DNA from 4 places in the Mesorhizobium sp. M8A.F.Ca.ET.208.01.1.1 genome. Region 4 is predicted to be linked to each of the others. Evidence: riboswitches for the same ligand, from Rfam matches in the RefSeq annotation. Region 4 holds a riboswitch; each other region holds the start of a gene.
What was found. A riboswitch is a leader RNA that binds a small molecule or an ion and turns the genes downstream of it on or off. The one in region 4 is predicted to bind thiamine pyrophosphate.
Positions count from the first base shown of each region.

Region 1: another riboswitch for thiamine pyrophosphate. It lies ahead of thiB (thiamine ABC transporter substrate binding subunit); the one in region 4 lies ahead of thiC (phosphomethylpyrimidine synthase ThiC).
Region 2: another riboswitch for thiamine pyrophosphate. It lies ahead of thiC (phosphomethylpyrimidine synthase ThiC); the one in region 4 lies ahead of thiC (phosphomethylpyrimidine synthase ThiC).
Region 3: another riboswitch for thiamine pyrophosphate. It lies ahead of EN851_RS00050 (YkoF family thiamine/hydroxymethylpyrimidine-binding protein); the one in region 4 lies ahead of thiC (phosphomethylpyrimidine synthase ThiC).

Region 1 is NZ_SRUT01000002.1:985,797-993,157, reverse strand. Features, by position in the region: gene EN851_RS15370 (ABC-F family ATP-binding cassette domain-containing protein) at 1-1,811, opposite strand, end outside; gene EN851_RS15365 (thiamine diphosphokinase) at 1,813-2,457, opposite strand; TPP riboswitch at 2,544-2,658, shown strand; gene thiB (thiamine ABC transporter substrate binding subunit) at 2,702-3,700, shown strand; gene thiP (thiamine/thiamine pyrophosphate ABC transporter permease) at 3,925-5,544, shown strand; gene thiQ (thiamine ABC transporter ATP-binding protein) at 5,537-6,313, shown strand; gene EN851_RS15340 (M48 family metalloprotease) at 6,545-7,361, shown strand, end outside.
Region 2 is NZ_SRUT01000005.1:220,550-227,910, forward strand. Features, by position in the region: gene thiO (glycine oxidase ThiO) at 1-573, opposite strand, end outside; gene thiC (phosphomethylpyrimidine synthase ThiC) at 570-2,405, opposite strand; TPP riboswitch at 2,511-2,627, opposite strand; gene panD (aspartate 1-decarboxylase) at 2,736-3,188, opposite strand; partial or broken gene EN851_RS37290 (biotin synthase) at 3,304-3,405, opposite strand; gene nadC (carboxylating nicotinate-nucleotide diphosphorylase) at 3,554-4,420, opposite strand; gene EN851_RS22970 (L-aspartate oxidase) at 4,420-5,961, opposite strand; gene nadA (quinolinate synthase NadA) at 5,958-6,932, opposite strand; gene EN851_RS22980 (hypothetical protein) at 6,992-7,361, opposite strand, start outside.
Region 3 is NZ_SRUT01000001.1:3,203-10,563, forward strand. Features, by position in the region: gene EN851_RS00025 (glycosyltransferase family 39 protein) at 1-393, shown strand, start outside; gene msrA (peptide-methionine (S)-S-oxide reductase MsrA) at 570-1,088, shown strand; gene EN851_RS00040 (formyltransferase family protein) at 1,658-2,473, shown strand; gene EN851_RS36115 (hypothetical protein) at 2,504-2,824, shown strand; TPP riboswitch at 2,788-2,901, shown strand; gene EN851_RS00050 (YkoF family thiamine/hydroxymethylpyrimidine-binding protein) at 2,892-3,500, shown strand; gene EN851_RS00055 (ABC transporter permease) at 3,540-4,358, shown strand; gene EN851_RS00060 (ABC transporter ATP-binding protein) at 4,355-5,122, shown strand; gene EN851_RS00065 (ABC transporter substrate-binding protein) at 5,115-6,131, shown strand; gene EN851_RS00070 (isoprenylcysteine carboxylmethyltransferase family protein) at 6,335-7,015, shown strand; gene EN851_RS00075 (hypothetical protein) at 7,134-7,361, shown strand, end outside.
Region 4 is NZ_SRUT01000004.1:118,587-125,947, reverse strand. Features, by position in the region: gene EN851_RS20135 (hydroxymethylpyrimidine/phosphomethylpyrimidine kinase) at 1-519, opposite strand, end outside; gene EN851_RS20130 (thiamine phosphate synthase) at 510-1,115, opposite strand; gene EN851_RS20125 (thiazole synthase) at 1,112-1,885, opposite strand; gene thiS (sulfur carrier protein ThiS) at 1,887-2,084, opposite strand; gene thiO (glycine oxidase ThiO) at 2,053-3,054, opposite strand; gene thiC (phosphomethylpyrimidine synthase ThiC) at 3,051-4,886, opposite strand; TPP riboswitch at 4,990-5,106, opposite strand; gene EN851_RS20105 (hypothetical protein) at 5,228-5,455, opposite strand; gene EN851_RS37860 (hypothetical protein) at 6,118-6,579, opposite strand.

The sequences.
Region 1 (7,361 bases), on a different contig from region 4:
TCCATCTCTTCCCGCAGCATCTCCAGTTCCAGCCATTCCTCTTCCAATGCGGCCAAGGTGGCGCGCTCCTTGTCGAGGGCGGCGATGGTCTTCTGGAACGAGGCCGGGTCGCGCTCGTAATAGGCCGGGTCGGAGATGTTGTTTTCCAGCCGCGAGATCGACGCTGTCACGGCCTCGATCTTCTTGGGCAAGGAGTCCAGCGCGAACTTCTGCTTGAACGACAGTTTTTTGGCCGGCCCTTTTGCTACGGCAGGTTCTGCCTTGGTGGTCGGCGCGTCGCCGGCGTCGGCCTTGGCGCGCGCCTTGCGGTCGTCGAGCCGGGTGCCGCCGCGCTGCGCCAGCATGTCGGAATAGCCGCCGGCATATTCAATCCAGCGGCCACCACCGTCCGGCGCGATGACGCTGGTGACGGTGCGGTCGAGGAAATCGCGATCGTGGCTGACCAGGATGACGGTGCCGGCGAACCCGGCGACCAGTTCCTGCAGCAGTTCCAGCGTCTCCATGTCGAGATCGTTGGTCGGCTCATCAAGTACCAGCAGGTTCGCCGGGCGCGCCAGCACGCGCGCCAGGATCAGCCGCGCTCGCTCGCCGCCGGACAGCTCGCGCACCGGCGTGCGCGCCTGCTCCGGCTTGAACAGAAAATCCTTCATGTAGGAGACGACATGGCGCTGCTCGCCATTGATGACGAGGTTCTCGCCGCGCCCGTCGGTGAGATATTGCGCCAGCGTCTCCTGCGGGTCGACCGCCTCGCGCTTCTGGTCGAGCGTGGCGATCTCCAGATTCGTGCCGAGCCGTATCGAACCAGCGTCCGGCGCCAATTCGCCGGTCAGCATCTTCAGAAGCGTCGTCTTGCCGGCGCCGTTCGGTCCGACGAGGCCGACGCGGTCACCGCGCTGGATGCGGGTCGAGAACCCCTTGACGACGGTGAGGTCGCCAAAGCTCTTCTCTATGTTTTTCGCCTCGATCACCAGCTTGCCGGATTCGGCCGCGTCGCTGGCCACCATTGTCGCGGTGCCCTCGGCGCCGCGATGGCCGCGAAAGCGCTGGCGCATGGTCTGCAGTTCGCCGAGACGTCGCATGTTGCGCTTGCGCCGTGCCGTCACGCCGTAGCGCAGCCAGTGCTCCTCGCGCACGATCTGGCGGCCGAGCTTGTGCTGCTCGCGCTCTTCCTCCTCCAGCACGAGGTCGCGCCATTCCTCGAAATGGCCAAAGCCCTTGTCCAACCGGCGGGTCTGGCCACGGTCGAGCCAGACGGTGGCACGCGACACACGCTCGAGGAAGCGGCGGTCGTGCGAGATCACGATGAGCGCCGAGGAAGTCCGGACGAGTTCCTCTTCCAGCCATTCGATCACCGACAGATCAAGATGATTAGTCGGCTCATCAAGGAGCAGGATGTCGGGCTCCGGCGCCATGACGCGGGCAAGGGCGGCGCGCCTGGCCTCGCCGCCGGACAGGTCTGCCGGCCGCTCCTCGCCCGACAGGCCGAGATGCTCCATCAGATAGCTGGCGCGGTAGGGATCGTCGGCCGGGCCGAGCCCGGCCTCGACATAGGCCCGCACATTGGCAAAGCCGTCCATGTCGGGCATTTGCGGCAGATAGCGGACAGTCGCCGAAGGCTGGCGGAACACCTCGCCGTCCTGCGGTTCGATCAGGCCGGCGGCGATCTTGAGCAGCGTCGACTTGCCGGACCCGTTGCGGCCGACCAGCGCGATCTTGTCGCCGGCCGACGCGGTCAGGGCGGCGCCATCGAGCAGCGGCGTGCCGCCAAAAGTCAGTCTTATCCCGTCGAGATTGAGAAGGGGCGGGGCCATGTCAGCTTTCGGGCAATGGATAGGGATGGGCGAGCAGCAGCGCGCGGCCGTGGCCGAGCGCGATGTCGAGGCGGCCCTTGACCTCGTTGGAAATGGTCAGCGACGATCCGAAAGCCACCTCGACCTTGTCGAGCGGCCATTTGGCGCCGGTGACGGTCAGGCCGGAGAGTTCGGAAAAGCCGAGAATAGAAAATAGCGTGCCGTCGGTATAATCGAAGCTGGCCCTGCTGTTGAGCAAGGGGACACCCTCCTGGGCGCCGCTGGTCAAAAGCACATCCGTTCCGGCCTCGGCCAGCCGCAGGCCAAGCGCCAGATGCAGAAAGGCGTGATCGGCGCGCTTGCCGCCGAAGGCGCCCGCCAGCACAAGGCGGGTCGCTCCACGCTCCAGTGCGGCCGCGATTGCCAGTTCGCCGTCGGTCTTGTCCTTTTCCGTCGGGAAGGTTTGCTGGGGCACGGCGGCGAGATGGGCGGGCAGATCGGCCGGAACCGAATCGAAATCACCGACCCACAATTCCGGCACGAGGCCCAGCATCCGCGCATGACCGATGCCGGCGTCGGCGGCGATCACGCGCGAGCCTTCGACCTGGCGGTCGAGCCGGGGCGTGCGGAGGAGATCGCCGCCAAGCAGGATGGTGAATGTGCTCATATCCCGTCGCCTTACCAGCCCGTCACGGGAAACGGAAGGCGGCAAACTCCCACTTGCGTGTCCCACCCGCCGGGCCTATGTGTCGAAACGCTCTAACGGGGTGCCGGACGCGAATATCGCGGGCCGGCTGAGAGGCAGTCTCGCCAACCCGCTGAACCTGATCCGGTTTGTACCGGCGGAGGGATTAGACGTTTCGGACAGTCCGACGCCTCAATTCCTTTCAACGCAAACGAAGGAGGCGCCGATGCGCACGTTTTTATATTCTCTCATCGCAGCCACGGCGGTGACGCTGTCCGGGCCGGCCTTGGCCAAGGACAAGCTCACGGTCTACACCTATGAGAGCTTCACCGCCGACTGGGGTCCAGGCCCCGTGGTGAAGAAGGAATTCGAGGCCGAATGCGGCTGCGATGTCGAGTTCGTCTCGGTCGCCGACGGCGTGGCGCTGCTCAACCGCGTCAAGCTGGAAGGCGCTTCGACCAAGGCCGACATCGTGCTCGGCCTCGACACCAATCTCACCGCCGATGCCAAGGCCTCCGGCCTGTTCGCGCCGCATGGCGCGGTGAGCGATGTCAACGTGCCGGGCGGCTGGAGCGACGATACTTTTGTTCCCTTCGACTACGGCTATTTCGCCGTCGTCTACGATACGCAAAAGCTGAAGTCGCCGCCGAAAAGCTTGAAGGAGCTGGTCGAGGGCAGCGCCGACGACAAGATCGTCATCCAGGACCCGCGCACCTCGACGCCCGGTCTCGGCCTGCTGCTCTGGGTGAAGTCGGTCTATGGCGATAAGGCGCCGGAGGCCTGGGCCAAGCTCAAGACCAAGGTGCTGACCGTGACGCCGGGCTGGAGCGAGGCCTATGGCCTGTTCACCAAGGGCGAGGCGCCGATGGTGCTTTCCTACACCACCTCCCCGGCCTACCACATGGTCGCCGAGAACACCGAGCGTTACCAGGCGGCGTCTTTCGAAGAGGGCGAGTATCTGCAGATCGAGGTCGCCGGCATCACCACGACCGGAGCCAAGAACCCGCTGGCGGAAAAATTCATGGCCTTCATGACCGGACCGAAATTCCAGGACGCCATCCCCGAGACCAACTGGATGTTCCCGGCCGGCAAGACCGACAAGCCGCTCAACCCGGCCTTCGACAAACTGGTCAAGCCGACCAAGACCCTGCTGTTCAGTCCGGAGGAGGTCGCGGCCAACCGCAAGGCCTGGGTGGATGAATGGCTGGCGGTGATGAGCAAGTAGTTGGCTGTATGATCCGAAGATGAATGCTTTACGGCGCCCCCCTCTGTCCTGCCGGACATCTCCCCCGCTTGGGGGGAGATTGGCTGTCATCGGCGATTTCGCCAATCGCCAACATTGCAGGAATGAGCTGGGCGCCGGAGCTGCTAATCTCCCCCCTCGTGGGGGAGATGTCCGGCAGGACAGAGGGGGGCGCGAAGGAACGCGACGCACGTTAAAGGCCTTTCGTGCAACCCGCGTCTGATCCCCGCATTACCGCCGGCAGCGTAGCGCTGGCGGCGATCGCGCTCTTGATCGGCGGCGCGTTTGCCGGGCTGCTTGTCGAAGGCGCACACGATCTCTCCGGCGCCTGGGCGGCCTTCGACCCTTATCTGTTGCGCGTCGTGCGCTTCACACTCTGGCAGGCGGCCCTGTCAACGCTGCTCTCCGTCGGGCCGGCCCTGTTCGTGGCGCGGGCGCTGTCGCGGCATCCACGGTTCTTCGGCCGCGCCTTCATTCTGCAGCTCTTCGCCGTGCCGTTGGCGCTGCCGGCGATCGTCGCGGCGCTCGGCATTCTGGCGCTTTATGGCCGTGCCGGCTATTTCGCCGGCCTGTTCAACTGGGTTGGCGGCCAGGGCTGGCCGGGCATCTACGGCCTCTCCGGCATTCTCGTCGCCCATGTCTTCTTCAACCTGCCGCTGGCCACCCGCCTGTTCCTCGAGGCGCTGCAGACCATCCCCTCCGACCAGTGGCGGCTGGCGAGCCAGCTCGGCATGGCGGCGCGGCCGGCGTTCCGGTTGATCGAATGGCCAACACTGCGCGCCGCCATGCCCGGCGTCGCCGGGCTCGTCTTCATGCTCTGCATCACATCCTTCACCATCGTGCTGACGCTTGGCGGCGGGCCGGCCGCGACGACGCTCGAAGTCGGCATCTATCAGGCCTTGCGCTTCGATTTCGATCCCGCGAGGGCTGTCGCGCTGACATTGCTGCAGATCGCCTTGACCTTCATCGTGGTGCTGGCGCTGACGCGGCTCGGCGCCAATGTCGTCGGCGACACCAACCTGCCGGTCGCGCCGCGCCGCTATCTCTCCGTCAACGGCACCGAAGCCACACTGAATGCCTTGCTCATCGGATTGGCGCTGCTGTTCGTAGCGGGACCGATGGCGGCGACCGTGATCGCCGGATTGAGCGCCGATCTCGACCGGCTGGCCGGCGAGACCGCTGTCCGGCAGGCGACACTCACCAGCGCCGTGCTCGGCTTCCTTTCGGCGCTGCTTTCGGTGATGCTCTCGTTGGCATTGACAATGGCGCTGCGGGCGCTGGCATCGAACCGCCGCTCCGGCCCAATGACACTGCTCGAACACGCCACCGATACCGGCGCCGGCTTTGTGCTGGTCGTGCCGCCGATCGTCGTCGGCGCCGGTTGGTTCCTTCTGTTGCGCCACGTCGGCGACGTCTTTGCCATCGCCCCGCTCATGGTCGTCACCGTCAACGCTGTCATGGCGATGCCTTTCGCGCTGCGCGCCATCCGCCCCGCCTATGATGCGGCAAGCGAGCGCCACGAACGGCTCTGCGCACAGCTCGGCATTTCCGGCTGGGCAAGGCTGAAGCTGGTCGACTGGCCGTCGCTGCGGCGGCCGCTCGCCACCGCCTTCGCGTTCGCCATGGCGCTGTCGCTTGGCGATCTCGGCGTCATCGCCCTGTTCGGCAGTGATTTCGTACAGACCTTGCCCTACCTTCTCCTGGCGCGCATGGGCAGCTACCGCACCCAGGACGCCGCCGGCCTGGCGTTGTTGCTGGGCCTTGTCTGCCTGGTACTGGTGCTGGCAGCGGACCGGCTGGGAAAGGGGATGGCCCGCGATGTCTGACGGTGCGGCTGACGCCAATGGGGTTCCGGTGCGGCTGGACAAGGTCTCGTTCAGTTATCGCGAGGCATTGTTCGCTTTCGATGTCGAGTTCACCGCGACGCAAATCACTGCCATCATGGGGCCAAGCGGTTCGGGAAAGTCGACGCTGCTCAATCTGGTGGCCGGATTCGAGATGCCGAGATCCGGCCGCGTGCTGATCGGCGGGGGCGATGTCAGTGGTGAGCCGCCGGCCGTGCGTCCGGTGTCGATGGTGTTTCAGGAGAACAATCTTTTCGCGCATCTTTCCGTCGAGCAGAATGTCGGGCTCGGCCGTTCGCCATCGTTGCGGCTGACCGATACCGACCACGCCGATATCGCGGGCGCCCTTGCGCGCACCGGTCTTGCCGGCAAGGAGAAGCGGCTGCCGCGCGAACTTTCGGGCGGTGAGCGCCAGCGCGTCGCCCTGGCTCGCGTGCTGGTGCGTGACCGCCCGGTGCTGCTGCTCGACGAACCCTTCGCCTCGCTTGGGCCCGCCTTGCGCGACGACATGCTCGACCTGGTTGCTGGCCTTCATGCCGAGCGTGGCATGACGGTGCTGTTCGTCACGCACCAGCCGCAGGATGCCCGCCGCATCGGCCAGAAGGTGGTGTTTCTGGACAATGGCGCCGTCGCCGCCACAGGCACGGCGGACGATTTCTTTGCCGGGGCTGGTCCAGAGGCGTTCCGGCGCTATATCGGTGCGGGTGCCGGGGATGCCTTATCACGAGATATTGCCCGGAAGCGGACATAATTTACGCTCAAACCGGCCCGAGGCGATGTGGCGCTTGCTTGCCATGACTGGAGTAGTGTGGCTAGGTCCGCTCGATACCGTCCGGCACAGGCCGTGATTTGCCTACAGCATCTGCTGCCCGCCCCGAGGGGCGCGTGACGGACGCTGTAGCAGTTTGTTTTGCGCATGGCATGATCATGCGCAAGGACCTGAAAGGAAGCCATTCTGGCGATCGGCGTTGACAGGCTACGAATGAACCCGCTGGCGCGCTTCCTGGCGCTGGCTGGCTTTGCCGTGGCGCTGGCGAGCTGCCAGATGTTCACGCCTCCGGAGGTCCAGGAATCCGGCTTCCAGCCTTCCGACAAGCCGATCACGGTGGACAATGTCGCCGCCAACAACAAGCTAGCCGAACTCGCCAAGGCGCAGCATCCGCGCATCCTGGCGACCTATGGTGGCGAATATTCCGATCCCAAGCTCGAGCGCATGGTCGCCAAGGTGGTCGGCAATTTGACCGTGGTGTCGGCCAACCCGACCCAGACCTATCGCATCACCATCCTCAATTCGCCCAACGTCAACGCCTTCGCGCTGCCGGGCGGCTATCTCTACATAACGCGCGGCCTCTTGGCGCTGGCCAATGATTCGTCCGAGCTCGCCGCCGTCATCGCGCATGAAATGGGACACGTCACCGCCAATCATGGCCTGCAGCGCCAGCAGTTGGAGGCCGAGGAAGGCCTTGCGACCAAGGTCGTCTCGGATGTGCTCGGCGACAGCCCGACCGCCAAGGCAGCACTGATCCGCGGCAAGCTCAGGTTGGCGCAGTTCTCGCGCAACCAGGAACTGGAGGCGGACGCCATCGGCATCAAGTCGATCGGCGAAGCCGGCTACGATCCCTATGCCGCCGGCCGGTTCCTGCAGTCGATGTCGGCCTACACCGATTTCCGCTCGATCAGCGGCGCCACCGACGCCAGCCTCGACTTCCTTGCCACCCATCCCAACACGCCACAGCGCATCGATCTGGCACAGCGCCACGCCCGCCAGTTCGGCGCGCCCGGCTTCGGCACGCGCGACC
Region 2 (7,361 bases), on a different contig from region 4:
TTCGCCGCGAACGCCGCGCAGCCTGTCATCGGCTGCTGCCATTCCCGTGCAGTCGATCCAACGATCGAAACCGGAAATCCGCCTGATATCGACATCGAACTGGAATTCGACACCCATGGCCGACAACCTGTCATGGAGTGCCGCCATCGCCCGGCGCGGGTCGAGATGGGCTTCGTCGGGGAACAGCAGCCCGCGGCGAAAGCGGCCGGCAAGGTCGGGCTCCAGGAACGCGATTTCATCTCCGTCGACACGCCGATGCCCCCACGTGCGACTGGCGAACCGGTCAAGCTCACCGGCATCTCGCGGCATGGCCACGACCAGTGTTCCGGCCCGTGTCACCTGATCCGGCAGTGCCGCATCCCACCAGTCGGCGGCGACGCGTCCGAGATCCAGCACCGGCTGCTCGGCGCTTTCACGCTCGCACCATGGCGCCAGCATGCCGCCGGCGAACCACGAGGCATTGCCGCCAAGGGTCTGCCGGATCTCAGCGACTGTGACCGTCGCGCCGCGGGCGGCGAGTTCGAAGGCGGCGGTGAGGCCGGCGACGCCGGCCCCTTTGACCAACACCCTCATGATGGCTCCGGCGCCTCTGGCATGAGCGCTACGCCGGTCTCGTCAGCCGGCATGTAGAGATCGCCGCCCTCGCGGTATTTCGCCGCCATCGCCGCCATGCCTTCCTTCTGGGCTTCGGCGCGGATGTCGTGGGAGATACGCATGGAGCAGAATTTCGGCCCGCACATCGAGCAGAAATGCGCCAGCTTGTGCGCCTCCTTGGGCAAGGTCTGGTCGTGGAAGGACCGCGCGGTTTCGGGGTCGAGCGACAGGTTGAACTGGTCTTCCCAGCGGAACTCGAAGCGCGCGCGGGAAAGGGCATCATCCCTGACTTTCGCTGCCGGATGGCCCTTCGCCAGATCGGCGGCATGGGCGGCGATTTTGTAGGTGATCACGCCAATCTTGACGTCGTTGCGATCGGGAAGGCCGAGATGCTCCTTGGGCGTGACATAGCAGAGCATGGCGGTGCCGAACCAGCCGATCATGGCAGCACCAATGCCTGAGGTGATATGGTCATAGCCCGGCGCAATGTCGGTCGTCAGTGGTCCAAGCGTATAGAAGGGCGCCTCGCCGCAGACAGCGAGCTGCTTGTCCATATTCTCCTTGATCTTGTGCATCGGCACATGGCCGGGACCTTCGATCATCACCTGGCAATCCTTGGCCCAGGCGATCTGCGTCAATTCGCCGAGCGTTTCCAGCTCGGCGAATTGCGCCGCATCATTGGCATCGGCGATCGAGCCCGGACGAAGGCCGTCGCCGAGCGAGAAGGATACGTCATAGGCGCGGCAGATGTCGCAGATCTCCTCGAAATGCTCATAGAGGAAGCTTTCCCGGTGATGGTGCAGGCACCATTTGGCCATGATCGAGCCACCGCGCGAGACGATGCCCGTGACCCGGTCGACGGTCAGCGGGATGTAATGCAGCCGCACACCGGCATGGATGGTGAAATAGTCGACGCCTTGTTCGGCCTGCTCGATCAGCGTGTCGCGGTACACCTCCCAGGTCAGGTCCTCGGCGATGCCGCCGACCTTCTCGAGCGCCTGGTAAAGCGGCACCGTGCCGATCGGCACCGGTGAATTGCGCAGGATCCAGTCGCGAATGTTGTGGATGTTGCGGCCGGTCGACAGGTCCATCACCGTATCGGCGCCCCAGCGGATCGCCCAGACCATTTTTTCGACCTCTTCGGCCATCGAGGAAGTGACAGCGGAATTGCCGATATTGGCGTTGATCTTGACGAGGAAATTGCGCCCGATGATCATCGGTTCGCTCTCTGGGTGGTTGATGTTGGCTGGAATGATCGCCCGCCCGTGCGCCACCTCGTCGCGTACGAATTCCGGCGTGACGAAATCGGGAATAGCCGCGCCGAAGCTTTCACCGTCGCGTTGCAGCTTGCCGCGGGCGATTTCCCGGCCGAGGTTTTCGCGGATGGCGACGAACTCCATCTCGGGCGTGATGATGCCGGCGCGCGCATAGGCAAGCTGTGTCACCGCCTTGCCGGCCCTGGCCCTTAGCGGCCGGTTGCGAATGGGAAATTCCGGCGTCAGGCGCTCACCCGTGACGAAGCCATTGTCTTCCGGCCGCACATGGCGGCCGTCATAGGCTTCGACATCGCCCCGCGCCGTGATCCATTCGTGGCGAGGCCGGGCGAGGCCCTTTTCGATGCTGGTTTCGACAGTCTGGTCGGTATAGGGGCCGGACGGATCGTAGACGGTGATGGGCGGCTCGCCCGCTGTCGGATGGACGGAGATTTCGCGCATCGGCACTTTGATGTGCGGATGGAGGACGCCGGGCTTGTGGATTTTCCGTGAGGCAGGCAGCGGTCCCGTTGAGACGGCTGGGGTTAGGGCATTCATCTTGAGGCTCCTTTGCTCATGCATTGGAGACCCAGTTCTGTGCCGGAAGGATGAAAAGACGCTTTGGTCGACCTGCTTGAAAACAGGTCTTCGGGCGTAAACTCCCGCAAAGCGCTTGCACCGTCCCTACGCCAGTATGAACTGGATCAGGTTCAACGGGTCACTGCGCCGCGATAGCCAGCAGTATCTCAGCCCCTTGCCGGGACTCCCCTGGTGAATGTTTTCGAATTGACCGAGCCGACACTGCTTTGTCAAGCGCATTTCCACCTGCGGCGGTGATCGGCGACTAATGAAACCCCGCGCAAAGCACGGGCAAATCTCGAGAGGAAGTCACGCGCCGGAGACCAGCGCAGGAATGGCCAAAGGCTCATTCGCCTCGTCAAGGATCGAGAAACTGTAACGCCCATGTGCGTCAAGATCGACGGAGTAGCTCAGGCGATCGAGTATGTGATTGTCCTGGTCGAAGGTGATGATCCGCGGCTTCAACGAGGTGATATTCGCTTCGTCCAGGTATATGGAGTTGCAAACAATGATCTGGTCGTCTGGCTGGCAGGTGCGGGCAGCCGCACCATTGAGGATGCAGCATCGTGAGCCGCGCTCGCCGAAAATGACATAGGTCGAAATCCGCGCACCGGAATTCTTGTTCCAAATCTCCACAAATTCCATCGGCAGGATCCCGGCTGCTTCGCAGTGGTCAGGGTCCAGCGTTATCGATCCATGGTAGTTGAGGTTCGCTTCGGTGACGTAGATGCCGTGCAGCTTGCCAGCGACTAGTTTTCGCAATGGTCCTGTTTCCTATCATCATGGATGAATCGTCCCGCCATCCTCTGGGTGGCCGGGTTACCCCGCTAGATTCCGACGACGAGGGCGCCGCCGCTGAGACCAGCGCCCGCCGCCGCCTGTTGGGATCGAAATTCCGGCGGTGAACGGTTTGCGCTTGAAACAGCAGGTCGTTGAAAGGCGCGTCATGCAGCGCCCGAGCAGCTTCCACGGTCCACATCCGGTGGCCGTCGAAGGATTGAGCTTCACGCATGGTTTTTCCGAAATCGCTGCGTGCATTTCCATCCTGTTCCCCTTGCATTGGGCGACCTAGGCACCTTTGAACTTGGCGGGCTGGGTCGAAAAAGCGTCCGGTCGACCGCCGATTGTCAGGCCCGACGGACAAATTTCGCGGAGTCGAGCCCGATATCGAGGATTGGCGCGCTGTGGGTCAACCAGCCGATGGAGATCAGGTCGACACCGGTCGCGGAGACGGCTGGAGCCGTCGCCGGCGTTATCCTGCCCGACGCCTCGGTAATCGCCTGGCCGGCAACCATCGCCACTGCTTGGCGCAATTCGTCGACAGACATGTTGTCGAGCAGGACGGCGTCTGGGGCGAGGGCCATAGCCTCTTCTAACTGGGCTAGCGTATCGACCTCGACTTCGATCTTGACTAGGTGGCCGACGCTGCATCGCGCGCGCTCGATTGCCATGCGAATTCCGCCAGCGATGGCGATGTGGTTGTCCTTAATCAGGATGGCGTCGTCGAGACCGAAACGATGATTGGAGCCGCCACCGGCGCGCACGGCATATTTTTCGACCGCTCGCAATCCAGGCGTCGTCTTGCGCGTGCAGACGATTCTTGCGCCGTGGCCGCGGACCGCCGCGACGATCAATGCCGTCGCGGTGGCGATACCGCTCAGATGGCACAGAAAATTGAGCGCCGTCCGTTCCGCGGTGAGTATGGCCCGGGCCGGACCGCTGACCGATGCGATGGTCTCACCTTGCGCGATGTTGCTGCCGTCCGCTCGCTCCACTGTCATCTCGACATCCTGGTCGATCAACCTGAAAGCGAGCATCGCCAGGTCGAGACCGGCTATAGTTCCGGCCTCGCGCGCAGTCAGCACCGTTGTCGCATGATGGTCCTTCGGTACGATGGCATCAGTGGTCAAATCACCGGCCTTGCCAAGGTCCTCGAGCAGAGCTGCCCGCACCAGAGGCTCGAGCATGATCGTTGGAAGGGGGGATAGGTTCATCAAGCGACGCTTTCGAGCATTGGAGAGTTGCCGAGTTCCCGCGCCGCAAACATGGCCGCGTCGAGCCTGATTTCGGAGCGGCGGGCGACGGCCGCTTGATGGGGAAAGTCGTTCCGGTAGTGAGCGCCACGGCTTTCGCGGCGCAGCAAGGCGGCAACCGCGATCATCAGCCCTACGGCGGCGGGATCGGACGCTGTGTCGTGCCGATGCAACAGCAGCAACAAGGCGCGCGCAGCCTCTTTCAAACCTTCGCCATCCCGCGTGACGCCAAGGGCATGTGACAGGAGAGGGCGCACAGGCCTCGGATCCGGCGCGGGCAGGTTAGCTGCCATCGCTGGCTTCCCACCGCCGTCCGGTGCACCAGCGACGCTTTCGGCAACCCAGCGCGCGCAAACGACGGCCTCGGTCAGCGAGTTGCTGGCGAGCCGGTTGGCGCCGTGCAGCCCGGTCGACGCGACTTCGCCGCATGCCCAAAGTCCAGGAACCGATGTTCGCCCGGCCAGATCCACGGCGACACCACCCATGTGGTAATGCTGGGCCGGCCGGATGGGAATGAGGTCTCGCGCCGGATCGATGCCGGCCTTGCCGCAGGCTGATGCGATTGTCAGAAATTGCTGCGCGAACATCGTGCCTGGCTTCTCGCGGACGTCGAGGAAGACGCGATGGCCGTCGGCAAGATGTCGCCAGACGGCGCGCGCGACGATGTCGCGCGGTGCGAGTTCCGCCCCGAGCAGGCCATCGAGGAAGCGCCGCCCTGTTTCGTCGACGATTGTTGCACCTTCTCCGCGAACCGCCTCGCTGATGAGCGGCATCGGACGGCCGGGCCCGTCAAGCGCGGTCGGGTGGAACTGAATGAACTCCAGATCGGCAAGGACGGCACCCGCGCGCGCCGCAAGCGCCAGACCCTGTCCGCAGCTGCCCAGTGGGTTGGTTGAGTCGCGGAACAGGCCGCCGATGCCGCCCGTGGCGAGAACGGCCCGTCCCGTGGCAAAGAACACCGGACCTGTCGGACCGCTCGCCACAACACCGGCGATTCTGCCGTCCTCGACGGCCAGCCGGCGTGCTTCGACTCCTTCCACGACAAGAACCGAAGGCGTGGAGCGCACGGCCGCGATCAGGGCGCGCATCACCTCCCTTCCGCTGCCGTCACCTCCGGCATGAACGATGCGCCGCCTGCTATGCGCGGCTTCCAGCCCGAGACGCAGAACTCCTGCAGATGTGCGATCGAAGCGAGCCCCAAGGCGCGTCAGATCCTCGATCGCCGCGGGCGCGGCGTACACGATGCGCCTTGCTGTATCCGCATCGCAAAGGCCGTCCCCTGCGGCGAGCGTGTCGGCAAGATGGAGCGCCGGTTCATCATCGCCGCCCAGGCTGGCGGCCAGCCCGCCCTGCGCCCACGCACTCGACGCCTCCGCGCCAAGCGGCGATCTCGACAGGAGCAGCACCGGCTCAGGCGCCATGTGCAGCGCGGTCATCAGCCCGGCTATGCCGCCGCCGATGATGACCGGCCGGCGGGCGAGATCGCGAACGTCCATGCTCATACCGCCAGCATCCGCTCGACGGCCAGCCGCGCACGCCCTGCAATCTCCGATTCGATGGTTACGACATGGCGGTTCTGTTCGAGCGCAGTACGGATGTTGGCGAGCGTTATCCGCTTCATGTGCGGGCAGAGGTTGCAAGGCCGGATGAACTCGACTTCGGGATGCTCCACCGCAACGTTGTCGCTCATCGAACATTCGGTCATCAGCACGACCCGCGCTGGCTTTTGTCTTCCGACATAGTCGGACATGGCGGCCGTCGAGCCGGAAAAATCGGCTACGGCCACCACTTCGGGCGGACATTCGGGATGCGCGAGCACCGTCACGCCCGGATGGCTTTCGCGCAATTCCCTGATGTCGGCCGGCGTGAAGCGCTCATGCACCTCGCAATGTCCCGACCAGGCGATGATCTCCACGTCGGTCTGGGCGGCTATATTCCGGGCGAGATATTCGTCCGGCAACATGATCACCCGAGGAACACCCAGGGACTCGACGACGGCCTTCGCGTTGCCCGAGGTGCAGCAGATGTCGGACTCGGCCTTCACCTCGGCCGACGTGTTGACATAGGTGACGACAGGCACGCCGGGACAGCGTAGCCGTAGCAGGCGGATGTCCTCGGCGGTGATGGAGCCCGCCAGCGAACAGCCTGCCCGTAGGTCGGGAATGAGCACCGTCTTTTGCGGGTTGAGCAGCTTCGCCGTTTCGGCCATAAAATGCACGCCAGCCAGCACAATGACATCCGCTTCGACCGCCATCGCCTTGCGGGCAAGCGCCAGGCTGTCGCCGACGATGTCGGCAACGCAGTGGAAGATCTCAGGCGTCTGGTAGTTGTGCGCCAGGATAACGGCATTGCGCCGCCGTTTCAGATCGAGGATGGCTTCGATACCATCGGCGAATGCCGGCCACTCGATTGACGGAATGACTTGCCGCACGCGGTCGTACAGCGCGGCCGTGCGCGCGGAAGTGACAGGCATAGCCAATTATTCTCCAAATGAGTATAACTGACATATACTTATCTTGAGTATAAGAAATGTCAACCGCGTGAGAGTGGCAATTTCGTCCCTGCGACGGTTCGCTCCACCAAGACCGTTTGGCGAAAGCGGAAGCGCTTCGCTGGGCGCCCCCCGGTGTCGGACATCGTCTCGCCTGTCTCCTCGACCAGATCCTGCTCTTCGATCAGACGCCGAAAGTTCGGCTTGTGAACGAGCCTGCCAGCCAGAGCCTCCACGGTTCGCTGCAGCTGCAGCAATGTGAACGTTGCTGGCATCAACTCGAAGACGACGGGGCGGTACTTGATCTTGGTCCGCAGTCTGGACATTCCCGTTGCCAGAATACGCCGGTGATCTGCGATCATCGGAAGGCCAGGGATGGACGGCGGATTGCCGTTGTCCCGTCCGCGTGTG
Region 3 (7,361 bases), on a different contig from region 4:
TGGCCGGCGCGGCCGATCTCGGACGAGGCCGAGGCAATCTGGCACGCGGCGGTGCCGGGCCGGCTCGACATCGTCGGTGGCGACACCAATCTTGCCATGCTGGCGGGCCTCAACGCCTATGACAAGCCGTCTATCTTCACCGATCTCGATATGCGATTCGCGCCCTGGATCACGAGGCAGCGGTTGCGCGACCATGGCATGCTGATGGTTTGGTCGGGTCCTCACGTGCCGTCGCAGCTGCGGGCATGGTTGGACAACGTTCCGGTCAAGACCGTTCTTTTCAACTGGTCGCGCGAGGCGCCGCCTGTGGCGATCAGTTTTGCAGCCATTCCGCCTGGTATCCGATATCTGCCGGTCGCCGCCAGCAGCCGGACTCGGCATCCACGCATCTGAGGTGCCCCCCGTTCTTTAGGGGGCGCCTTTCACCGGTATTGCCGAATGGCCGCTCGTCCGACTGGACGAAGCAGGCGACAATGCCCATTTATAAGACTATCCAAATTTGTTGTCGCGCAATTCCCCGGAGAAAGCCGCCACAGTTTTCCCGGAATTGCCTTTTGAGGAGACGTTACATGACGACTTCGAGCGAACGTGCAGTGCTTGCCGGCGGCTGTTTCTGGGGCATGCAGGATTTGATCCGGCGCATGCCGGGCGTCCTCGCCACGCGTGTCGGCTACAGCGGCGGCGACGTGCCGAATGCCACTTATCGCAATCATGGCACCCATGCCGAAGCCATCGAGATCAGCTTCGATCCGGCGAAAATTAGCTTCCGCCAGCTTCTGGAATTCTTCTTCCAGATCCACGATCCGACGACGCGCAACCGCCAGGGCAACGATGTCGGCATGAGCTATCGCTCGGCAATCTACTACACCAGTGAGGAGCAGAAGCGTGTGGCGGAGGACACCATCGCCGATGTCGATGCCTCTGGCCTGTGGCCCGGCAAGGTTGTCACCGAGCTCGCTCCAGCCGGAGCGTTCTGGGAGGCCGAGCCCGAGCACCAGGATTATCTGGAGAAGTATCCGAACGGCTACACCTGCCATTTCGTCAGGCCGGGTTGGAAACTGCCGGTTCGTGAAAAGGCCGTTTCATAAGGCTCGCTGATCAGTCTTTGCGGCAGTGGGTTTAAGCGCCCGCCGATTGCCGCGAGGCCATATCAATAGCGGCTGTCAGCCCCGCCCGGCGGTTGACAGTCCGCGGCGCTGCTGACCAACTGCGCGGGTTGATTGATTTCAGGGGGAGCATGAGGAAACTCTACGAAAAACCTGTGTTGGTGAAGCGGGAAAGGCTCTCAAGTGTCGCCGCGGCAGGACCGCTTTCTCCCAAACCAGGCTGACGGCTCGGCCGGCCTTTTGGTCCTGACCGGACGGGTCCGTGACGGTGCTCGGATTGCCGGGCGATGTCTTGCCCCGCCGGATTTGAAAAGATGATTTCTTTCGAGCCTGTGGCCGGCGCCCGGCAGCTCAATGCAGTTTTCATCCTGGATGTTTCTGCTTACACCGGGCCTCTGCTTTCCGGTTGGATCGAGGCGGGAAACCGTATTGGCGCGATCATCGTGCCTGGCTTTCAGCGCCCATCCAGAGGCTTCAGCATTGGCAATTTTCGACGCCGGCTGAGGCGCCAGCTTCTGCTCAGGCGCTATCTCGGCAACACGCCGGTAAAGTTGATCGAATTCGGCCGGCCTTACGACTGGGATGAGCTTGGCCGGCAATTGCCTGACATCGCCGCGGATGTACTGATCTGCTACGCTTTCCCGACCTTGATCCCACAACAACTGCTCGGCCTCTTTCCCAAGGGCGGGCTTAATTTTCATCCGGCGCTGCTGCCCAACTACCGGGGTCCGCATCCTCTCCATCGCCTGGCCGCGGACGGCCAGCATGCCGTTCATGGCGGCGTGACATTGCACAAGATGTCCGCCAATTTCGATGACGGCGACATCCTCGGACAGGTGCCGTTCTCGGAAGCGCACTGGGCAACGCGGCGGGATGTGGCCGACAGCGTGGCGACCGCGATGCGCGCGTTGGTGCGCGAGGTGGCGCCAGCCTATTGCAAGGATTTGGTGTCCGGGACGCGGCAGCCAACTGGTGATTTCGTCTGGGCGCGACTTGAGCGGAACCACATGGCGATTTCATCCGACATGTCGATCGAGCACGTTGCCCGATTGTGGCACGTCCTGGGCGGCAATCCCGGTATCTATCTGGACGTTGCCGGCCGCGAAGTTCGGTTGGCCTTTCAGATCGCGCGACTGGGCCCGCCAACTGGAAAAGGTCCGGTCAGGCGATGGGGGAGGGTGGAGTTCGATCTTGCCAATGGCCGGGTTCGATACCTCACTTATGGCCGCCTGCTCAAACGGCTGATGAAAATGCACACCGCATTCGCACGGCCAAAAGCCGGAAAACCGTGCCCCGAAATAAGAGTGTTTGGCAAAGTGATCAGCGAATCGGCGCCAGAGGTACCGCCAGCCGGTCGTGGCGGATAGTGAAACCAATGCGCATGGAAAGCGCGGAACTTGCATCCGCGCTTTCCCTGCTGCGAAAACTACGTACCGCAGTTCTTGTCGTTCACGGTCGGCGCGGTCGCCCTGCCATTGGCATCCGTCTGCGCGCTGGTCGGGCAATTCTGGTCCGCGTTGGAATTCATTCCGCCCGGCGTGATGGTCGGGCTGTTGGTTGCACCCGGATCGAGCCAAATTCCCGGGCGCCGGCACCCGGTTGTGCCCGCGCTGGCGCAATGCTTTTGGCGCAGCTTGCTGAAAAAACAGCTTCCCCAACCGATCGAATGGTGCTTTAACGCCGCCATCCACAGGGGTGCTCCGTACGGTCGGGGCTGAGACGGGGGCGGCAAGCCCACAGACCCTAGAAGCTGATCTGGGTAATACCAGCGGAGCGAGGCGGGCGATGTTTTCAGGCGCACAGGTTTCCCTATATCCCATGGCCGACGATTTTGTCGGCGTCATCCTGGGTGCGCTCGGCGCGCTCGATCCGTATCGCGACAAGCTCAGGATCGAGACCGACGACATCTCGACCTTGCTGGTCGGGCCCCCCGAGGTGCTATTCCCGGCGCTGCGCGACCTTTTCGTGGCTGCGTCTGGCAGCGGTAAGCATTGCGTGCTGTCGGCGACCATTTCGCGTGGTTGCCCAGGTGAGCCAGACGATCCGATCTGCCGCTCCGACACGTTTGGCGGCCCTGCCGGGCCACTCGGCCCGCGCAAGCAAGCCGCCATTTCCGCCGTGCGCGGCGCGCCCGCCACTGGGCAGCCAGCGGCGGCGCAGTTCTCGCTCTATGTGATGGGCACGGACGACCACATGGACGAGATCTATGGCTGCATCGATTTCCTGAAGCAGTCCGGCGTCTACGATCGCTCCAAGAATTTCTGCACCAAGCTGCGCGGCGATGCCGGCGCGATCTTCTCGGCGCTCGACGAAGCCTTCTGCCGCTTCGGACCAGGCGCCGGCCACGTAACCCTCGACGTCACGGTTTCGGCCAACAGTCCCACTGCCGTTTGAACCGTTCGCGCCGACGCGCGCCGTCAAGGTCATCCTCTCGTGGCTTCATCGTCGTTCAACCCGCGTCAACTCACGGGCTTCCTCGCCCAGGCGGCGCCGGCCGTGATATCGATCGGCCTGGTGCTCGTGGCGTGGGAACTCTACGCAAACCATTCCGGCATCAAGCCGACGGTTCTGCCGGCACCCTCGCGCGTCTTCGAACAGGCGATGCTCAATCGTGACGCGCTGCTCGACAACGCCATTCCCACCATCCGCGCCACGCTGATCGGTTTTGCCTGCTCGCTCAGCGCCGCCTTCGCGCTGTCGATGCTGGTCGACTTCTTCCAGCCTTTGCGGCGCGCGCTGTTTCCTGTCTTCATAGTCAGCCAGACCTTGCCGCTGGTCGCCATCGCGCCATTGGTGGTGCTGTGGTTCGGCTTCGGGCTGACGCCCAAGATCATGCTGGTGGCACTGGTCACCTTCTTCCCGATGCTGGTGGCCCTGGTGCAGGGCTACGAGGCTACCGAGGTCGAGATCGGGCAGATGCTGAGCGCCATGGGAGCAGGGCGCTGGCGGGTCTTCATCCTGGCACGGTTGCCTTCGGCGCTGCCTTATTTCTTCGCTGGCCTCAGGATCTCCATCACCTATGCCGTCGTCGGCGCCATCTTCGCCGAATATGCGGGCGCGGCCAAAGGGCTGGGCATCTACATGCTCAACGCCAAAAACAATTTCCGTCCCGACCTGGTGCTCGCCGCCGTCGGCGTCAGCGCCGCCCTTACCCTCGTCCTGTTCGGGCTGACGGTGGTGCTGCAACGACTTGCCATGCCCTGGGAAAGAGCCGCTGGCAGGCAAGCCGCCCGAAAAGGCCCGCAAGCATGAGCCGGCTCGAATTGCGGCATATGCGCAAGGCCTTTGGCGGGCTCGAAGTGCTCGCCGACATTTCGCTGCGCGTGGATGCCGGCGAATTCGTCTCGATCCTTGGGCCTTCGGGTGCTGGCAAGTCGACGCTGTTCCAGCTTCTGACCGGCGCCGAGCATGGCGAGGGCGAGATGTTTTTCGACGGCGCGCCGCTCGACGATCATGGCAGGCATTTCGCCTTCATGCCGCAGCGGGACGCGCTGATGCCGTGGCGGCGCATCCTCGATAACACGACGCTCGGGCTCGAGGTGCAGGGCCTCGGCCGCAAGGCGGCGCGGACGCGTGTCGCGCCGCTGTTTGCCGAGTTTGGGCTTGCCGGCTTCGAGCGGCATTTTCCGGCGCAGCTTTCAGGCGGCATGCGGCAGCGCGCGGCACTGCTGCGCACTGTCGTGCAGGAACGCGACATGTTGCTGCTCGACGAGCCGTTCGGCGCGCTCGATGCACTGACGCGCGCGGCCATGCAGCGCTGGCTCGAACAGATGTGGCGGCACCATCGATGGACGGCGTTGCTGATCACCCATGACGTGCGCGAAGCCGTGTTCCTGTCAGACCGCATCTATGTGCTGTCGGCCCGGCCTGCCCGTGTCGTGCGCGAGATCCAGGTGCCACTGCCGCGCCCGCGCGATCCGACCAGCGCCGCCACACGGCAGGCCGGGGCACTCGAGGCCGAGATCCTCGACATTCTGCTCAACCTCCAGCCAACCAAAGGACATGACCATGACTGACTTGACGCGAAGGCAGGCTCTGCTGCTCACCCTTGCCGCTAGCGTACCGCTGGCCACCGGATCGAGCCGCTCCTTCGCGGCAACGCAAAAAGTCACTGTCGCGCTGGACTGGACGGTCAACACCAACCACATCGGGCTGTTCGTCGCGCGCGAAAAGGGTTTTTATCGCGAGGCCGGTCTGGAGGTCGATATCGTGCCTTACAGCGACACCGGCGCCGGCACGCTTGTCGCCAACCGCGTCGCCGATTTCGGCATCAACGGCACCATCAGCCTGTTCACCCAGAAGACCGCCGGCGCCGACTTGAAGGCCGTCTATGCCGTCGTGCAGTCCGAAACTGGTCGGCTGGTGTTCAATGCGGCGCGCAGCGAGATCAGGAGCCCGAAGGATCTGGATGGCCTGACCTATGGCGGTTTCGGCAGCGCCTGGGAAAACGCACTGATCTCGACCATCATCCGGCATGATGGCGGCAAGGGCGATTTCGAGACGGTGACGCTCGGCACTTCCGCCTATGAGGCGCTGGCCAACGGTTCGGTCGACTTCACGCTCGAAGTGTCGACCTGGGAGGGCGTCGAAGCCGAACTCAAGGGCGTCAAGCAACGCAGCTTCGTCTATGCCGACTATGGCGTCCCCGACGAGCACACGACGCTCATCTCTTCGAGCGAAGCGTTTCTCCAGGCAAATCCCCAACTGGCGTCGTCCTTCATCCAGGCAACGCGGCGCGGCTATCAGTTCGCGGTGGATCATCCAGAGGAAGCCGCGACGCTGCTGATCGCCGCCAACAAGGATGCCCTCACCAATCCGGCGTTGATCCAGGCTTCGCTGAAGGCACTGATCGACGGGCACTATCTGCGCGGGCAAGACGGCACCATCGGCATCATGGATCCCGCCAAGATGGAAGCGATCGGCTCCTACCTCCTCGCCGCGGGTATCCTGCATGATGCCGATGGCAAGGTTGTCGCGCAACGTCCGGATTTCGTGGGATATTTCAGCAATGGGTACCTCAGATAGGTGCCGACGCTGAGACTGCGAAAAGGTCGTATCGTCCGATGCTGGAGGCGAGGATGTCGCTAGGTCGCAGCCCGACAAAACCGCGGCTACGGCCTTCACCTTCGACCCGGTTTGATGCCGATCTGATCTTCTCGGTTAACGGCACGGCAATGGTTACGTGCAAAAGTCGCCCCCGAGGGATCATCGGGATGCTTGCCTTGCTCATGTCAAAAAGTGAAGCGCTTTCGCGTGCGCCAGACAAAAGGCTTTTGTCGGCGGCGCGCAAGCACGAGATCATGCTCGACTTGCGCGAAGGCTTCTTTCGCGCCTGTGCGCTGCTGTGCGCGGCGCTGTTCGTCTATCGCGGCGTCTATCAGCTTCTCGAGGATCCGACCCGGCTCAACACCGCGCTGGTGGCGATTTCCGAGATACTCACCTTCACCTGGCTGCTTCTGTCGCGGCGTCCGGTCACGCGTGACTGGAATCTGCTTACCGTCATCGTTTCGGTGACAGCCAGTTTTGGCGTTGCGTTGATCAGTCTCAAGCCAGGCATTGCGCTCATCCCTCTCTACGTCGCCGCGCCGTTACAGATCATCGCATTGTTGTTCGTTATCTGGGGCAAGATCTCGCTGGGGCGCTCTTTTGCGATCCTGCCGGCCAATCGCGGTGTGATGACGGGCGGTGCCTATCGGCTGGTGCGGCATCCGATCTATGCCGGCTACCTCGCCGGCCATGTGCTCTACCTCCTGTCGGCCTTTTCCTTCCACAATCTCGCTGTCTATGCGGTCATCACCTACATGCAGCTGTATCGAATCCTGCGCGAGGAGGCCTTGCTGGCCGCCGAGCCGGAGTATCGCGCTTACATGGAACATGTACACTATCGGCTGTTCTACCGGTTATTCTGAAGGCCAGGCTGTGAGGGTTGGCCAACAGGCTCCTCAGCGTCCAGTGGTCGGAGCTGCTCCCTAGGCGAGGGCGCTGTAGCTCGGCGCTTCGGTCGGCGGCAGCAACGGCGCGAATGCCGTGGCCAGCGCCAATATCGGAGATTCGGGCGGCATCAACGCCGGGCTCGGTGCCAATGCTGGTGGAACAGGCGGTATCAACGCGGGGCTTGGCGCCAATGTTGGCGGTACTAGTGGTGTCGGCGTCGGCGTCGGCGTGGGCATCGACAACGTAACCAATCCCAGCAACCCGTCGAACGTGGGCATATCGCCCAACCCTAGCCAGCTCAACGGTCCGCGTGCCGTGGCC
Region 4 (7,361 bases):
AGGGCCGGCGGCCAGCAGTCTTTTTCCTTGTTGGAGCGCTCCGTCCTCATCCACTGCCAGTTCGGAGCCACTAAGGAGCGCCAGTTCAGGGAGGTTGGGCGTGACAATGCAGCAAAGCGGCATAAGATCGCGCTTCATGGCAGCGATAGCGCCTGCTTGCAGAAGTGCGCGGCCTGAGGTGGAGGCCAGCACAGGGTCGAGTACTGCGGGGACATGCGGAAATTTGCGCAGCACTGCGGCAACGGCAACAATGATCTTGGCAGTCGCCAGCATGCCGATCTTGATTGTGGCCACGTCGTTGGCCTGCAGCGCGGCGCACATCTGATTGGCCACCAGGCTAGGTGGCGAATAATAGATTTCGATCACGGCGTCATGCGTTTGCACCGTTAGCGCTGTGACGGCGAGACAGGTGCGCACGCCAATGGCAGAGATCGTCTCGATATCGCGTGCAATTCCAGCACCGCCACTGGAGTCCGATCCACCGACGACAAGCACATGTGGTTCTCGCCTCAGCGCCATTGGTCCGTCTTTTCGATCCATTCTCGCGTGCGCGCCTCGGGGTCGTCGTTGAGCGTGATGTCGGTCACCACCGCCGCGCTGTCCGCGCCAGCCGCAAAGACACCGTCGAGCCGCTCAGGGTTGAGGCCACCAATGGCGACCAATTGAAACGGCGCGACCTGGCGCTTCCATTCGCTGATCCGTTCGACCCCTTGCGGCGCCCATTTCATCTTCTTCAGGATGGTCGGATAGATGGGTCCAAGCGCTATGTAGTCAGGCTCGGCGGCCATCGCCGTTTCCAGCTCCTGATGATCATGTGTGCTCAGTCCGAGCCTTACGCCGGCTGCCCGTATCGCCAAGAGGTCAGCGGTCTGCAAATCCTCCTGGCCGAGATGTATGAAGTCGCAGCCTTCCTCGATTGCCAGGCGCCAGTGGTCGTTGACGATGAGTTGGCACTGGTATCGAGCACACAAGGCCTTCGCGGTGCGGATCTCCGCGCGCAACCCAGCCTCATCCACGGTCTTGATGCGCAGTTGCAGAAGCCGGACTCCGAGTGGGACCAGCCGTTCGATCCAGGCAGCGCTGTCGACGATCAGATAAAAGGGATCGAGCTTCATGAAAAAACGGCCCTGCCGACCATCGGTGTCGATGGCACGGCGACGTCGCGCGGTTCGAGCATTCCCGAACTTAACGCCTCACGACCGGCGTCGACCGCCTTACCGAAAGCACGCGCCATGCCGACCGGATATGCCGCCTTGGCGACCGCTGTGTTCAGGAGCACGGCGTCAAAGCCGAGTTCCATGACGGTGGCCGCGTGCGACGGCCGTCCGAGCCCCGCATCCACAATCAGCGGGACGCCAGGGAAATATCCGCGCATCGAGCGCAGCGCCGTCATGTTGACCGGTCCCAAGGCGGAACCGATCGGTGCGCACCACGGCATCAGGACCTTGCAGCCCGTTTCCAGCAGCCGCTCGGCGACAACGAGATCGTCGGTGGTATAGGGGAATACCGCAAAGCCGTCCTCGCACAGGATGCGGGCGGCTTCAACCAGACCGAACACATCCGGCTGTAGCGTGTCGTGATTGCCGATCACTTCGAGCTTGATCCAGTTGGTGCCGAAGACCTCGCGCGCCATTTTCGCGGTGGTGACGGCTTCCTTGACGGAGAGGCAGCCGGCGGTATTGGGCAGGATTCTGGCGCCCAGCGAGCGGATCAACGACCAGAATTGTTCGCCGGCTCTACCGCCCGCCATCTCACGCCGCAACGAGACGGTCACCACCGACGTGCCCGACGCCTTGACTGCATCGGCAAGGATGGCCGGCGAAGGATATTGAGCGGTGCCGAGAAGCAGGCGCGACGAAAGCTCGGTTCCATAAAGCTCCAACATGCTAGCCGCCCTGCATGGGCGAGAGGATTTCGATCCGGTCGCCGTCGCTCAACTGGAACTCCGTGCGGTTGGCTTTGTGCACGAGGTCGCCGTTGACGGCGGTGGCGAGCCAATCGCCCTCATAGTCGAGCGCGGCAAGCAACTCGGCCAGCGTGGTGGCGGCAATCTCACGCGCCTCGCCGTTGACCATCAGTTTCATGAGCATGCTCCTTGGTTCTGTCTTGACTGAAAACCAGGCCGGCAGCCTGGCGCGCCATGGCGGGGGCGAGGAGAAAACCGTGACGATAAAGACCGTTGATCGCGATGATCTCACCGTCTGTTTCGACGCGTGGCAAATTGTCGGGAAATGCCGGACGGACACCCACACCGGTTTCAACGATCTCGGCCTCACCAAAGGCCGGATGGAGGGCATGGGCGGCGCCCAGCAGCTCCATCATGGAACGCGCCGTCACCGGTCCGGCGCTCTGGCTTTCAATCATCGTCGCTCCGATCATGAAACGGTGATCGGTGCGCGGCACGGCATAAAGCGGAAAGCGTGGATGAAGCAAACGGACCGGCCGCGACAGCGAGACATCAGGCGTGCGAAGGATCAGCATTTCGCCGCGAACACCGCGCAGCCTGTCATCGGCCGCTGCCATTCCCATGCAGTCTATCTGACGGGCGAAACCCGAAACAGGCCGGGCGTCGCAGCCGAAGTGGAATTTGACACCCATGGTCGCAAGGTTGTCATGAAGTGCCGCCATCGCCTGGCGTGGGTCGAGGTGAGCCTCGTTGGGGAAGAGCAATCCACGCCGGAAGCGGCCGGCGAGGTCGGGTTCCAGGAGCGCAATTTCGTTTTCATCGACGCGCCTATGCCCTGACGTGCGACTGGCGAACCGGTCAAGCTCACCGGCATCACGCGGCGCGGCCACGACCAATGTCCCGGCCCGTGTCACCTGACCCGACAGCACCGCATCCCACCAGTCGGCAGCGTCGCGTCCGAGATCCAGCACCGGCTGCTCCGCGCTTTCGCGCTCGCACCATGGCGCCAGCATGCCGCCGGCGAACCACGACGCGTTGCCGCCAAGGCCATGCCGCATCTCGGCGACTGTGACCGTCGCGCCGCGGGCGGCGAGTTCGAAAGCGACGGTGAGGCCGGCAACGCCGGCCCCTTTGACGAGCACCCTCATGATGGTTTGGGAGCCTCCGGCACGACCGGTACGCCAGTCTCGTCCGCCGGCATGTAGAGATCGCCGCCCTCCCGGTATTTTGCCGCCATTGCCGCCATGCCTTCCTTCTGAGCCTCGGCACGGATGTCGTGGGAAATGCGCATGGAGCAGAATTTCGGCCCGCACATCGAACAGAAATGTGCCAGCTTGTGCGCCTCCTTGGGCAAGGTCTGGTCGTGGAAGGACCGTGCGGTTTCGGGGTCGAGCGACAGGTTGAACTGGTCCTCCCAGCGGAACTCGAAGCGCGCGCGCGAAAGGGCATCATCCCTGGTTTTCGCTGCCGGATGGCCCTTCGCCAGATCGGCTGCATGGGCGGCTATCTTGTAAGTGATCACCCCAATCTTGACGTCGTTGCGGTCGGGAAGGCCGAGATGCTCTTTCGGCGTGACGTAGCAAAGCATTGCGGTGCCGAACCAGCCTATCATGGCGGCACCTATCCCTGAGGTGATGTGGTCATAGCCCGGCGCGATGTCGGTCGTCAGCGGCCCCAACGTGTAGAACGGCGCCTCACCGCACACTGCGAGCTGCTTGTCCATGTTCTGCCTGATCTTGTGCATGGGGACATGGCCCGGGCCTTCGATCATCACCTGGCAGTCCTTTGCCCAGGCAATCTTGGTGAGTTCTCCAAGTGTTTCCAGTTCGGCGAATTGCGCCGCGTCGTTCGCATCGGCGATTGAACCGGGACGAAGGCCGTCGCCGAGCGAGAAGGAAACGTCATAGGCTCTGGCGATGTCGCAGATCTCCTCGAAATGCTCGTAGAGGAAGCTCTCCCGGTGATGGTGCAGGCACCATTTGGCCATGATCGAGCCGCCGCGCGAGACGATGCCCGTGACCCGGTCGACGGTCAGCGGTATGTAGTGCAGCCGCACGCCGGCGTGGATGGTGAAATAGTCGACGCCTTGCTCGGCCTGCTCGATCAGCGTGTCGCGATAGACCTCCCAGTTGAGGTCCTCGGCGATGCCGCCGACCTTTTCGAGCGCCTGATAGAGCGGCACCGTGCCGATCGGCACCGGTGCATTGCGCACGATCCAGTCGCGGATGTTGTGGATGTTGCGGCCGGTCGACAGGTCCATCACCGTATCGGCGCCCCAGCGGATCGCCCACACCATCTTTTCGACCTCTTCGGCCATCGACGATGTGACAGCCGAGTTACCGATGTTGGCGTTGATCTTCACCAGGAAATTTCGCCCGATGATCATCGGTTCGCTCTCGGGATGATTGATGTTGGCGGGAATGATTGCGCGTCCGCGCGCCACCTCGTCGCGCACGAATTCGGGTGTGACGAAATCTGGGATCGCCGCGCCGAAGGCTTCGCCGTCGCGTTGCAGCTTGCCGCGCATCACCTCGCGGCCGAGATTCTCGCGGATGGCTACGAACTCCATTTCTGGCGTGATGATGCCGGCGCGCGCATAGGCAAGTTGGGTCACCGCCTTGCCCTGCTTGGCCTTGAGCGGCCGATTGCGTATCGGAAATTCCGGTGTCAGGCGCTCGCCGGTGGCGAATCCATTGTCTTCCGGCCGGACGTGGCGGCCGTCATAGGCTTCGACATCGCAACGCGCCGTGACCCATTCGTGGCGAAGCCGGGCAAGGCCTTTTTCGATGCTGGTTTGGACTGATGGATCGGTGTAGGGGCCGGACGGATCGTAGACGGTGACGGGCGGTTCGCCGGCCGTCGGATGGACGGAAATCTCGCGCATCGGCACCCTGATCTGCGGGTAGAGGACGCCGGGCTTGTGGATTTTCCGCGAGGCGGGCAGTGGTCCCGTCGACACGGCGGGGGTGAGGGCATTCATCGTGAGGCTCCTTTGCTCATGCATTGGAGACCCAGTTCTGTGCCGGAAGGATGAAAAGACGCTTCTGTAGACCTGCTGCAGCAGGACCTCGGGCGTAAACTCCCGCAAAGCGCTTGCACCGTCCCTACGCCAGTATGAACTGGATCAGGTTCAACGGGTCACTGCGCCGCGAAAGCCAGCAGTATCTCAGCCCCTTACCGGGACTCCCCTGGTGAATGCCTCAAGTTGAATGGGCCGGTGCTGCTTTGTCAAGCGCCTTCGGGCGCCTTCGGGCGCCTTCGGCCGGTGGCGACGTCCGGCGGCCGGCCGAGCGGAGAGCTCGCGCATGCATCGGGGACAAGTCACGCCCCGTAGACCAGGGCTGGAATGGCCAAAGTCTCATTCGCTTCGTGAAGGATGGAAAAACTGTATCGGCCATGTGCGTCGAGATCGACCGAGTAGCTCAGGCGGTCACGGATGTGGTTATCCTGGTCGAAGGCGACGATTTGCGGCTTCAGCGAGGTGATTTGCACCACGTCCAGGTAGATGGAGTTGCAGATATGATCTGGTCGTCGGGCTGGCAGGTGCAAGCGGCCGCTCTATTCAGGATGCGGCATCGGCGGCGTTCCCGATACCAATGATATCTTGCGGGCAACTTATGCAATCACCGGCTTCGTAAAACCCGACGGCGGCGGCCGTGTCCTGGCGCTGAGGATGTGCCGCTGTTCCAGCAGAGAAATCGCGTGGGCGCGGAGTTTTCGCTCTGCGAGGAAGAGTTGACGCAATCGTTTAGCTTGCTTGCAGTTCGTAGAGACCCGCCTTTGAAAGCAACTAAGCTATTGCATTGATATGTTGGTGCGCGATCGATCGCTACATAGCCGGCCGCCATTATCCGAGTATTGATCCGCCGGTGTTCGTGTTGCCGTATATGGCAATCCCTGCGAGATCGTCGCGGCCGGATCGGCCGCACCCTCTAGTCATAAAAGGGGAAGCGACCGAGAATTCCGCTGCCGAAAACTTCTCTGGCTTGGCTATGCATGCGGTAGATGAGATCGCCGCCTACCGCGACCTGGTCGAGGAAGGCATCGACGCCCAGTTCGGACAGCCTGGTTATCGCAATGCGTTAGCGGCTCAGACTTGCGGTCTCGAGAGCGGCCTTTGGGGGTCACCTCTTTTTTGTTTCAGAGGTTGGAAGACGGCTGCTCGTTACCCAATAGAAATGGCGACTACGGAACGCGATCGATCGCGGCCATCAGGAAACACCTGTCTTCGGCTCAACCTCGACATGGCGTCCGATCGACCGCAGATATACAGCTATCTCGTCCATGAGATGATCGCGTTCGCCGTAGATCTCAGCAATCCTGCGCAGCTGTGGCTCGACGGACCTCCGTTGCGCCGGCGTCAAATCAGCATCGCCAAAGACATATCCCAAGTTGCCAATCGCGCAAATGTTGCAGCCGGCCTCCACAACTGCTTGCACGAATGCCGGAATGTCTTTTTCTTGCATAGTCTTCATGTCGAACCTCTCGTGAATGGCGTGCTTGCGCGCCCATGCTGCCTTTTCAGCGTGTCCTCTGGGCGGCGCAAGCCTTGAGCGTAATTGTGCCGGGCAACCTCGACTATCCCGTCTGCCACGCTCTTTAGAGTCGGTGGGGTCTGGTGATTGCAGGCTGGGCCACTCAAAAGCCTGCAAGAAGAAAGTCATGGCGACCATTGCTCAAGATCGCGAGGGTGCGTGCAAGACCTTCCGTTGGCAGTCATGCACGCTCACCCAGCAACTGGGTATTGAGCAACTGGGTCTCACGTCGCGGGTCTCGTGTGCTTCACAGCCGAAAATAAGGTACCACCGTGGCTATTCTCAAGTGCAGGCTACCTCTTCAGGACACGGCGGAGTGCCTTCCGACGCACCCCTGGTGCAACGTGCGACCTAACGAGACACATCTCGTTCGCGTTCCCTCGACCTTTCTTCGTATTGCTGCTTGCCCTGCGATTTCAGGCCCTCTGCTAGCTTCTCGGCCGCTCTTTGGCCTGCAATGTCACTATTCAAGATCATATCCGACATCCCTGGATGGTCATAACCGTAATGCGCATGCAGTTTCCCTCACGAGCAGCGCCTATCCGTCGATTAGTTCGTCTTCCGGAACCCGAAGCCCTTTTTATCCGGCGTACCTATCCACCATTCAACCGGTATACCTTTCCCAACTTTGGCGGACCATTTACCTCAGGCATGATCATCTCGCGTGACATTTTTTTTTGGCGCCATCATCGCACGTGGCATTTTCTAAAAACCAAGACGTGTCAATTTGTAAAATCAAGGATGCGGCCGCGCCCGTTGCGAGGATTTGCAGGTAGCTCTTCAGCCCCAACACGATGTGTGAGGCGGCGGTGGAAAAGGCAACCGACGGCGTCGACGCGTCCTTTGATGATCGCAAGCGATATGCTTCGTCGCGAGCCCAGATTGCGGTCTCGGGCACAAGGCGAGATCACAGTTCTGCG